3 regions of the Streptomyces sp. NPDC058646 genome follow, and region 3 is predicted to be linked to each of the others. Evidence: riboswitches for the same ligand, from Rfam matches in the RefSeq annotation. Region 3 holds a riboswitch; each other region holds the start of a gene.
The links. Region 3 has a riboswitch for cobalamin ahead of ACFWUZ_RS15015 (ribonucleoside-diphosphate reductase subunit alpha). Riboswitches for the same ligand answer to the same signal wherever they lie in the genome.
Positions count from the first base shown of each region.

Region 1: linked by a shared signal. The riboswitch ahead of ACFWUZ_RS17155 (energy-coupling factor ABC transporter permease) and the one ahead of ACFWUZ_RS15015 (ribonucleoside-diphosphate reductase subunit alpha) in region 3 are both predicted to bind cobalamin.
Region 2: linked by a shared signal. The riboswitch ahead of cobN (cobaltochelatase subunit CobN) and the one ahead of ACFWUZ_RS15015 (ribonucleoside-diphosphate reductase subunit alpha) in region 3 are both predicted to bind cobalamin.

Region 1 is NZ_JBHXRK010000012.1:160,336-163,597, reverse strand. It holds gene ACFWUZ_RS17165 (hypothetical protein) at 1-115, opposite strand, end outside; gene ACFWUZ_RS17160 (hypothetical protein) at 337-870, shown strand; cobalamin riboswitch at 1,184-1,379, shown strand; gene ACFWUZ_RS17155 (energy-coupling factor ABC transporter permease) at 1,408-2,106, shown strand; gene ACFWUZ_RS17150 (energy-coupling factor ABC transporter substrate-binding protein) at 2,103-2,447, shown strand; gene cbiQ (cobalt ECF transporter T component CbiQ) at 2,451-3,200, shown strand; gene ACFWUZ_RS17140 (ATP-binding cassette domain-containing protein) at 3,197-3,262, shown strand, end outside.
Region 2 is NZ_JBHXRK010000006.1:33,235-36,496, forward strand. It holds gene cobG (precorrin-3B synthase) at 1-529, opposite strand, end outside; cobalamin riboswitch at 1,107-1,247, shown strand; gene cobN (cobaltochelatase subunit CobN) at 1,276-3,262, shown strand, end outside.
Region 3 is NZ_JBHXRK010000010.1:177,086-180,347, reverse strand. It holds gene ACFWUZ_RS15030 (carbon starvation CstA family protein) at 1-655, shown strand, start outside; gene ACFWUZ_RS15025 (CstA-like transporter-associated (seleno)protein) at 652-849, shown strand; gene ACFWUZ_RS15020 (GNAT family N-acetyltransferase) at 1,064-1,558, shown strand; cobalamin riboswitch at 1,603-1,734, shown strand; gene ACFWUZ_RS15015 (ribonucleoside-diphosphate reductase subunit alpha) at 1,871-3,262, shown strand, end outside.

The DNA of each region.
Region 1 (3,262 bases), on a different contig from region 3:
AGCCGCCCTTCCCCTCCTGGGAGACCTCGCCGTCCGCGCCGCCGGCGCAGGCGGTGGCCGCCAGGACGAGGACCGCGCAGACCAGCACCTGACGGGGACAGCGGTGAAAACGCATCCGGTTCTCTCCCGTCACACGGGGCCTCGCGGGCCATCGATCGGGCAACCAGCTTGCCATCGAAGCGAGTTGAGCATCGGGGATTTCCTTCATCCGGCCCTTCGGCGGCGGGCCGGAACCGGACGGGCATCTTCCCGCCCCGGGGTGCAACCGCCTGCGCCCGGCCGGCGTCTCCACCGGTGACAGCACTGTCCCCGTCTCTGGAGAATCGGGGGGACGTCATGAACCGTCTACGTTCTCGTCTGCGCCGTCGGCAGCTCGTGGCCCTGGCCACGGGCGCCCTGCTCACCGCCGGAATCGCGCTCGCAGCGCCGGCATCCGCCGCCGTCACGGCCTCCGCGACGGCCGCGCAGACCCAGACCCCGCTCGTCGTCAACGCCCGCTGGGGCGGGCACTGCACCTACGACCGGCTCGTCGTCGACCTCGAAGGGTACGTCCCCGCGGTCACCGTCACTCCCGCCTCCCAGCTGTTCTACGACGGGTCCGGCCAGCCGGTCCCGCTGGCCGGGAAGCACTTCCTGGAGATCAGGCTGAACCCCGCCGCCGGTCACGACGACGCGGGACAGAACGTCTACCGGGGTCCGCGCCTGCAGAAGATCTACCTGAGCAAGCTCAAGGGCATCGCCCTGACCGGCGACTACGAGGGGTACGTGACCTTCGGCGCCGCCTTCGACACGAAGCCGTACTACAGCACCACCGTCCTGCACTCGCCCGAACGGTTCGTGCTGGACATCGCGCACCCGAACGTCTGCTGACGCGACGCTGCCCGGGGCGGCGACGCCCCGGGCAGCCGAGCGGGCCTACCGGTGCCCGGGACGCTCGTTGAGGATCGACGAGCAGACGTAGAGCCGTTCGGCGACCTGTGCCATCACCGAGCTGTGGTCGCCGAGCTGTGGTCACCGAGCCGGATGGGGCCGCAGAGCACGAGGAAGGTCGGAGTAGCCGCAGTCGGCAGCCACCCCCTCAGCATGAGCAGCAGAAGGCGCGTCCGCAGGCCGGCCACGCCCGTCCGTGACCGGCGGGCGCCCCCGGAGGCTGGGGCGGGTTGTTACCGGTCCTCGCGGACGACTAGGGTCAGCGGGCCTTGGTGTTCGGGAAACCGGTGGAAAACCGGTGCGGCCCTCGCCACTGTGATCGGGAAGTCCGGCTCCATTCCTGCGGGAAGCCACTGGGCCCGGGCGGGAGACCGCGCGGCCCCGGGAAGGCGGAGACCGGGCATGAGTACCCGTGAGCCAGGAGACCGGCCGGGGCGCGTTGTCCATCCACGAGGTGCTGGAGAGGTCTCCCCACTCATGCATATTGCCGAGGGGTTTCTGCCCCCTTTGCACGCGGTCGCCTGGGGCGCCGCGTCCGCTCCCTTTGTCGTACACGGCGTGCGCGCCCTCACCCGCGAGGTGAAGGCCCACCCGGAGAGCACCCTGCTGCTCGGTGCGTCCGGAGCATTCACATTTGTCCTGTCCGCCCTGAAGATCCCTTCGGTGACGGGCAGTTGCTCGCACCCCACCGGTACCGGCCTCGGGGCGATCCTGTTCCGGCCGCCGGTCATGGCGGTGCTCGGCACCATCACCCTGCTCTTCCAGGCGCTGCTGCTGGCCCACGGCGGTCTGACCACCCTCGGCGCCAACGTCTTCTCGATGGCGATCGTCGGGCCCTGGGCCGGCTACGGCGTCTACCGGCTGCTGCGCACGTTCGACGTGCCGCTGATGGTGACCGTCTTCTTCGGCGCCTTCTTCGCCGACCTGGTGACCTACTGCATGACCTCCCTCCAGCTGGCCCTGGCCTTCCCGGACGCGAGCAGCGGCTTCGTCGGCTCGCTGGAGAAGTTCGCGGGCATCTTCGCGGTCACCCAGATCCCGCTCGCGGTGAGCGAGGGCCTCCTGACCGTCCTCGTCGTGCGGCTGCTGATGCAGTCCAGCAAGTCCGACATGGTGCGTCTCGGCCTCGCCAGGCTGACCGGCACCAAGGCGAAGCAGGAGGCGACCGCCCGATGACCAGGAACGCGAAGATCAACACCCTGCTGCTGCTCGTGGTGGCGGCGCTGGCCGTGCTCCCGCTCGCGCTGGGGCTCGGCGAGGGCAAGGAGGAGCCGTTCACGGGCGCGGACGCACAGGCGGAGGCCGCCATCACCGAGCTGAAGCCGGACTACGAGCCGTGGTTCACCCCGCTCTACGAACCCCCCTCCGGCGAGGTCGAGTCAGCGCTGTTCGCGCTCCAGGCGGCGCTCGGTGCGGGCGTGCTCGCGTACTACTTCGGCGTGCGCAAGGGCCGCCGGTCCGCGGCCGACGGGGCCCCGGAGGCGACCCCGGCCCCGGCGGCCGGGGCGGAGCACTAGGCGGTGCTGCCGATCGACGTGGCGGCGCACGGCAGCCGCTGGCGTCACCGGCACCCCGGGGAGAAGGCCCTGCTGGGGATCGGGCTGACGGTCACCGCCGTGTGCCTGCCGCCCTGGCCGGGCGGACCCCTGGTCGCCGCCGCCACCCTGGCGGTCCTCCTCGGGCCCGCCGGGGTGGCGGGGCGGCAGCTGTGGCGGGCCTTCCGGATCCCGCTCGGGTTCTGCTTCACGGGGGCGCTGCCGCTGCTGGTCTCGGTGGGCGGCCCGGCCGGGTTCCTCGCGTTCGCCCCGGAAGGCCCCCGGCAGGCGGCGGAACTGCTGCTGCGCACCTCGGCGGCGTCCCTCGGGGTGCTGCTGTTCGCCTTCACGACGCCGGTCTCGGACGTCCTGCCCCGGCTGGTGCGGGCCGGGGTGCCGGCTCCCGTGGTGGACGTGGCCCTGGTCATGTACCGGATCGGCTTCCTGCTGCTGGACTCCCTGGCCCAGGTCCGCCGGGCCCAGGCGGCCCGCCTGGGGCAGAGCGGCCGGGCCGCGGCGTGGCGTTCGCTGGCCGGGCTCGCGGCGACCTCGTTCGTACGGGCCTTCGACCGCGCGGCGCGGCTGCAGGACGGGCTGGCCGGGCGCGGCTACGACGGCGCGCTGCGGGTGCTCGTCCCCGAGGCGAAGCTGTCCTGGCGGTTCCTGGCCGGCTCCGCCGCCCTCCTGGCCGGCGTGAGCGCCGTGACCCTCGTACTGAAGGAGCTGTATCTGTGACCCCGTTGGTGGAACTGGTCGGCGCGGGCTACGCCTACGAGGACGGGCCGCCCGTGCTGTCC
Region 2 (3,262 bases), on a different contig from region 3:
GCGCCCGGCCGTCCGGCCGTCCGAGCACGGTGACGTCCGGGCCCAGCGCGGCCACGTCGCCGCGCCCGTCGTCGAAGGCGAAGAGGAAGCGGCCGGACAGGGCGGTGACCCGTGCGTTCGCGCAGAGCAGCCGGTCCAGCTCCCGGACCCAGGGCAGCACGTCGGGCCGCCCCGGCTGTCCCTGGCCCGACAACGGCGTGGCCACGACGTTGCGCACCCGCTCGTGTCCCGGCGCGGGCAACAGCCCGGCGGAGTCCAGCAGCTGGGCCAGCCCGGCACCGCACCCTTCGCTCAGGCCGCGCACCTGCACGTTGCCGCGGGAGGTGAGCTCCAGGTGCCCGTCCCCGAACCGTTCGGCGGCGAGCCCGAGGGCGGAGGCCTGCGGGGCGGTGAGCAGCCCGCCGGGGATCCGGACCCGCGCGAGGAACCCGTCGTCCGCCGCGTGCAGGCGCAGCGCGCCGGGGCAGGCGTCACCACGGTCCCGTATGACGGGTTCGTCCCGCGTTACGGCGGAGGGCGGCTGGGGCATGGCGGCGAGCATACCCACGATTCCCACCCCTCGACCTGTGTCCACCACCACCCCGACCAGCCACCCCGCCCCGATCCCCCTCCACCGCCAGGCCCCGCCCATCCGGCCTCCGCCACCGGGCCGCGCCGAATACAGCCCTCGAACTCCGGCCCCAGCCAGATCCAGCCCACCGACACCGGCCCCGCCGAATCCAGCCCCGCCGGCATCCGAAGCGCGGGTTCCGCCGACGCCGCCCCCACCCGTCCAGCCCTCGAACGCCCGGCCCGCCGAACAGCCCGGTCGGCGCCGACCCCACCGCATCCAGCCCCGTCGGCATCCCAAGCGCGGGTTCCGCCGACGCCGCCCCCACCCGTCCAGCCCTCGAACGCCCGGCCCAGCCAAGTCCAGCCCACCGCCGCCGCCCCCGCCACATCCAGCCCCGCCGGCGTTTGAGGCGCGGGGTCCGGGGCAGAGCCCCGGCAACGGCGCCGCACCTACCGAGCACGGGCAACGGCCCGCCACGGCCAGGAACCGCCCGAGCCGGCGCAGCCCACCCGCACACCCGGCCTGGGAAAAGGCCACCTAAGATGACCTCCCGACGGACCACACGGCCCGTCGTCGCCGAGGACGGCGACAAGGGAGGAAGCCCGGTGAGATTCCGGCGCGGTCCCGCCACTGTGAACCCCGCGGAGCGATCCGCGGGGTGAGTCAGGAACTCCCGCTGTCCTCACTGCCCGGGGCGCGGAAACCCCGAGGAAGGCCGCCGCATGATCCTGCTGCTGTCGACGTCCGACACCGATCTGCTCAGCGCCCGCGCCGCGAACACGGCGGACGGCCCCGTGCCGTACCGGTTCGCGAACCCCTCCCGCCTTCCCCTGGACGACCTGCCCGGCCTCCTCGACGGCGTCGGCCTGGTCGTCGTACGCCTCCTCGGCGGCCTGCGCGCCTGGCAGGACGGCCTCGACCTGCTCCTCGCCCCCGGGCAGACCCGCCCGGTCGTGGTCCTGACCGGCGAACAGGCCCCGGACGCCCAGCTGATGGAGGCCTCGACGGTCCCGATCGGCATCGCGGCCGAAGCCCACGGCTACCTCGCGCACGGCGGCCCCGCCAACCTGGACCAGCTGGCCCGGTTCCTCTCCGACACGGTGCTCCTCACGGGCCACGGCTTCGAGCCGCCCGCCGCCTCCCCCACCTGGGGCCCGCTGGAGCGCACCCCGCAGCGGACCGAGGGCCCCCGGGTCGCCGTGCTGTACTACCGCGCCCACCAGATGAGCGGCAACACCGCCTTCGTGCACACCCTGTGCGAGGCCGTCGAGGCGAAGGGCGCGCAGGCGCTCCCCCTCTACGTCTCCTCGCTGCGCACCCCGGAGCCGGAACTGCTGACCGCGCTGGAGGGTGTCGACGCGGTCGTCACCACCGTGCTCGCGGCCGGCGGCACCCGCCCCGCCACCGCCTCGGCGGGCGGGGACGACGAGTCCTGGGACGCGGGCGCGCTCGCCTCCCTCGGCGTGCCGATCCTGCAGGCGCTGTGCCTGACGGGCTCGCGCAGCAACTGGGAGGAGAACGACGAGGGGCTGTCCCCCCTCGACGCCGCCACCCAGGTGGCCGTGCCCGAGTTCGACGGCCGCCTGATCACCGTCCCGTTCTCCTTCAAGGAGCTCGACGAGGACGGCCTGCCCGCGTACGTGGCCGACCCCGAGCGGGCCGCCCGGGTCGCGGGGATCGCCGTACGCCACGCCCGGCTGCGGCACATCGACCGCCGCGACAAGAAGGTCGCGCTGGTCCTCTCCGCCTACCCCACCAAGCACTCCCGCATCGGCAACGCCGTGGGTCTCGACACCCCGGCGAGCGCCGTCGAGCTGCTGCGGACGCTGATCTCCGGCGGCTACGACTTCGGTCCCGTCGAGGACGTCCCCGGCCTCGTCTCCGGTGACGGCGACGAGCTGATCCGCGCCCTGATCGAGGCCGGCGGCCACGACCAGGAGTGGCTCACGCAGGAGCAGCTGGCCCGCAACCCGGTCCGTATCCCGGCCGCCGACTACCGGCGCTGGTTCGCCGAGCTCCCGGCCGACCTGCGCGAGAGCGTCGAGGAGCACTGGGGGGAGGCCCCCGGTTCCATGTTCGTGGACCACTCGGCCAACCCGGAGGGCGACATCGTCCTGGCGGCCCTGCGCCGCGGGAACCTGCTGGTCCTGATCCAGCCGCCGCGCGGCTTCGGCGAGAACCCGATCGCGATCTACCACGACCCGGACCTGCCGCCCTCGCACCACTACCTGGCCGCGTACCGGTGGATCCAGGCGCGTGCGGAGGACGGCGGCTTCGGCGCCGACGCGATGATCCACCTGGGCAAGCACGGCAACCTGGAGTGGCTGCCCGGCAAGAACGCGGGGCTGTCCGCTTCCTGCGCCCCGGACGCCGCCCTCGGTGACCTGCCCCTCATCTACCCGTTCCTGGTCAACGACCCGGGCGAGGGCACCCAGGCCAAGCGGCGCGTGCACGCCACCCTGGTCGACCACCTCGTTCCCCCCATGGCCCGGGCCGAGTCGTACGGCGACATCGCCCGCCTGGAGCAGCACCTGGACGAGTACGCGCAGATCTCCGCGATGGACCCGGCGAAGCTCCCCGCGATCCGGGCGCAGATCTGGACCCTGATCCAGGCCGCGAAGCTGGACCACGACCTGGGGCTGGAGGAGCGCCCGGACGACGAGGGCTTCGACGACTTCCTGCTGCACGTCGACGGCTGGCTGTGCGAGG
Region 3 (3,262 bases):
GTCCTTCCGCGACGTCAGCTGGAAGCCGGGCGTGTGGCTGGCGAGCGCGGTCGTCGTCGGCGGCTGGGGCTACTTCCTGTGGGTGGGCATCAAGGACCCGCTGGGCGGAATCAACCAGCTCTTCCCGCTGTTCGGCATCGCGAACCAGCTGCTCGCGGCAGTGGCCCTGGCGGTCTGCACCACGCTGCTGGTCAAGTCCGGGCGGCTCAAGTGGGCCTGGGTGACGGGTGTCCCGCTGGCGTGGGACGTGGCGGTCACGCTGACCGCGAGCTACCAGAAGATCTTCTCGGAGGACGTGAAGGTCGGCTTCTTCGCGCAGCGCGACAAGTACCAGGCCGGCATCGACGCCGACAAGGTGCTGCCGCCCGCGAAGAACATGGATGAGATGCACACCGTGGTCACCAATGCCACGGTGGACGGCGTCCTGTCGGTCCTGTTCGCGGTCCTGATCATCGTCGTGCTGCTGGACGCGGCCCGGACCTGCTTCAAGGCCATCAGCAACCCGGAGTCCGTGAAGCTGTCCGAGGTCCCGTGGACGGAGTCGAAGATCGTCGCCCCGGCCGGGCTGGTCCCGACGGCCGAGGAGCGGGCGGAACTCGCCGCGGCCGGGCTCGACTCGGGCGGCGGCGCGGTGAAGGAGCCGGTGTCCTCATGAGCGGCCTGCGCGGGACCCTGGCCAAGGCCTGGTTCTACCTGCGGGAGTTCTCGGGCGAGGCGGCATACGACCGGTACGTCGCCCACGCCCGCTCCCACGACCCGGCCGCGCAGGTCCTGACCCGGCGCGCCTTCGAACGCGCCCGTACGGACTCCCGCGAGGCGGACCCCCGCGAGGGCTTCCGCTGCTGCTGAGACCGCCCGTGCCGAAGGCCCGCCGCATCCCGCGGTGGGCCTTCGGCACGTGCAGCGCACCCAGTCCTCGAGGAGTCCTCGGTCGGTGTGGGGACGGCCGGTCGGCCTGGGGGGCCGGCCGGCCGTCCCGGTCCTGCCTCGCTCGCCTTCCTCCACGGTGCTGCCTCCGCCGACAGCGCCGGGCCCCGACACCCGTCCTGGCACACTCGACCGCATGGACATCGTCATCAGGGCCGCACTGCCCACCGAGTACGAACAGCTGGGCGAGATCACCGCGCAGGCCTACGTGGGCGACGGGCTCCTCGGGGCGGACGAGGCCTTCTACGTGGCGGTGCTGCGCGATGTCGCCGCCCGGGCGGCCGACGGGGAGGTGCTCGTCGCCGTGGACGAGGAGCGCGTGCTCGGCGGTGTGACCTTCGCCCCTCCCGGCAGCCCGCTGGCCGACATCGCCGGTCCCGGCGAGGCCGAATTCCGGATGCTGGCCGTCTCCCGCGAGGCGCGCGGACGCGGCGCGGGCGAGGCCCTCGTGCGCGCCTGCGTGGCCCGCGCGCAGGAGCTGGACGGCGTGACGCACCTGGTTCTCTCCACCCAGACCACCATGACCGGCGCCCGGCGGATCTACGAGCGGCTGGGATTCGTACGGACTCCCGAGCGTGACTGGACCCCGGTCCCGGGCCTGACGCTGCTCACCTACCGCCTCAGCCTGTAGCCACGCCGACACAAGATGTGGGGGCTACCTCATCCGCCCGCCCCCACATGTATGCTCATGCCTGCTGTCGCCGCAGGGGAATCCGGTGGGAATCCGGAACTGTCCCGCAACGGTATGAAGTTCACCGACAGGTGCACACGCAAGTCCGAGGACCTGCCGACAGCGCGCCCGGCTCGACCGAACCGGGTGCCGACACGTCCGGGCCTCGCGGTTGGGCCGGTGGACGCCATGCGGTGTGCGCGTTCCTGCCACGCCCGCATGCGCCCGCCCGCGCCCCGCCGACGGCCGGCCGAGCGAGGGAGAGCTCCCGCCGTGACCATCGCGCCTTCCGCACCGCGCGCCGAGTCCATTTCTGGCGACAACACCGAGGGCCCGGGGGCCACGCTGCTGCGTACCCTCACCGAGCTGACGGCGGACCTCCCCGACACCGACCCCGGCCGCGTCGCCGCCTCCGCACTGCGCGGACGCAGCTCCACCGCCGACGAGGCCGAGCTGCGGGGGCTCGCCACCGAGGCCGCGGCCGGACTGATCTCCGAGGACCCCGCGTACTCCCGGCTCGCCGCCCGGCTGCTGACGATGACCGTCCGTGACGAGGCCACGAGCCAGGGCTCCACCTCGTTCTCGGCGTCCGTCGCCGTCGGCCACGGCGAAGGGCTCATCGCCGACCGCACGGCCGAGTTCGTGAAGGCCCACGCGGCCCGCCTGGACGCGCTGGTCGAGCACGCCCTCGCCGAGGGCGCCGACGACCGCTTCGGCTTCTTCGGCCTGCGCACCCTGCACAGCCGCTACCTGCTGCGCCACCCGATCACCCGTCAGGTCATCGAGACCCCGCAGTTCTTCATGCTGCGCGTGGCCTGCGGCCTCGCCGAGGACGACAGCGTCCAGGCCGTCGAGGAAGTGGCCTCGCTGTACCGGCTGATGAGCCGTCTCGACTACCTGCCCTCCTCCCCCACCCTCTTCAACTCCGGCACCCGGCACCCGCAGATGTCCTCCTGCTACCTGCTGGACTCCCCGCTGGACGAGCTGGACTCGATCTACGACCGCTACCACCAGGTCGCCCGCCTCTCCAAGCACGCCGGCGGCATCGGCCTGTCGTACTCCCGCATCCGCGCCCGCGGTTCGCTGATCCGCGGCACCAACGGCCACTCCAACGGCATCGTGCCGTTCCTGAAGACCCTCGACGCCTCCGTCGCCGCCGTGAACCAGGGCGGCCGCCGCAAGGGCGCCGCCGCCGTCTACCTGGAGACCTGGCACGCGGACATCGAGGAGTTCCTGGAGCTGCGCGACAACACCGGTGAGGACCAGCGCCGTACGCACAACCTGAACCTCGCCCACTGGGTGCCGGACGAGTTCATGCGCCGCGTGAACGCCGACGCCGACTGGTCGCTGTTCTCCCCGGCCGACGTGCCCGAGCTGGTCGACCTGTGGGGCGACGCGTTCGACGCCGCCTACCGCAAGGCCGAGGCGGACGGCCTGGCCCGCAAGACCATGCCCGCCCGCGACCTGTACGGCCGGATGATGCGCACCCTCGCGCAGACCGGCCAGGGCTGGATGACCTTCAAGGACGCCTCCAACCGCACGGCGAACCAGACCGCCGAGCCGGGCACCGTCGTGCACTCCTCGAACCTGTGCACCGAGATCATCGAGGTCACGAACGACGGCGAGACGGCCGTCTGCAACCTCGGCTCCGTCAACCTCGGCGCG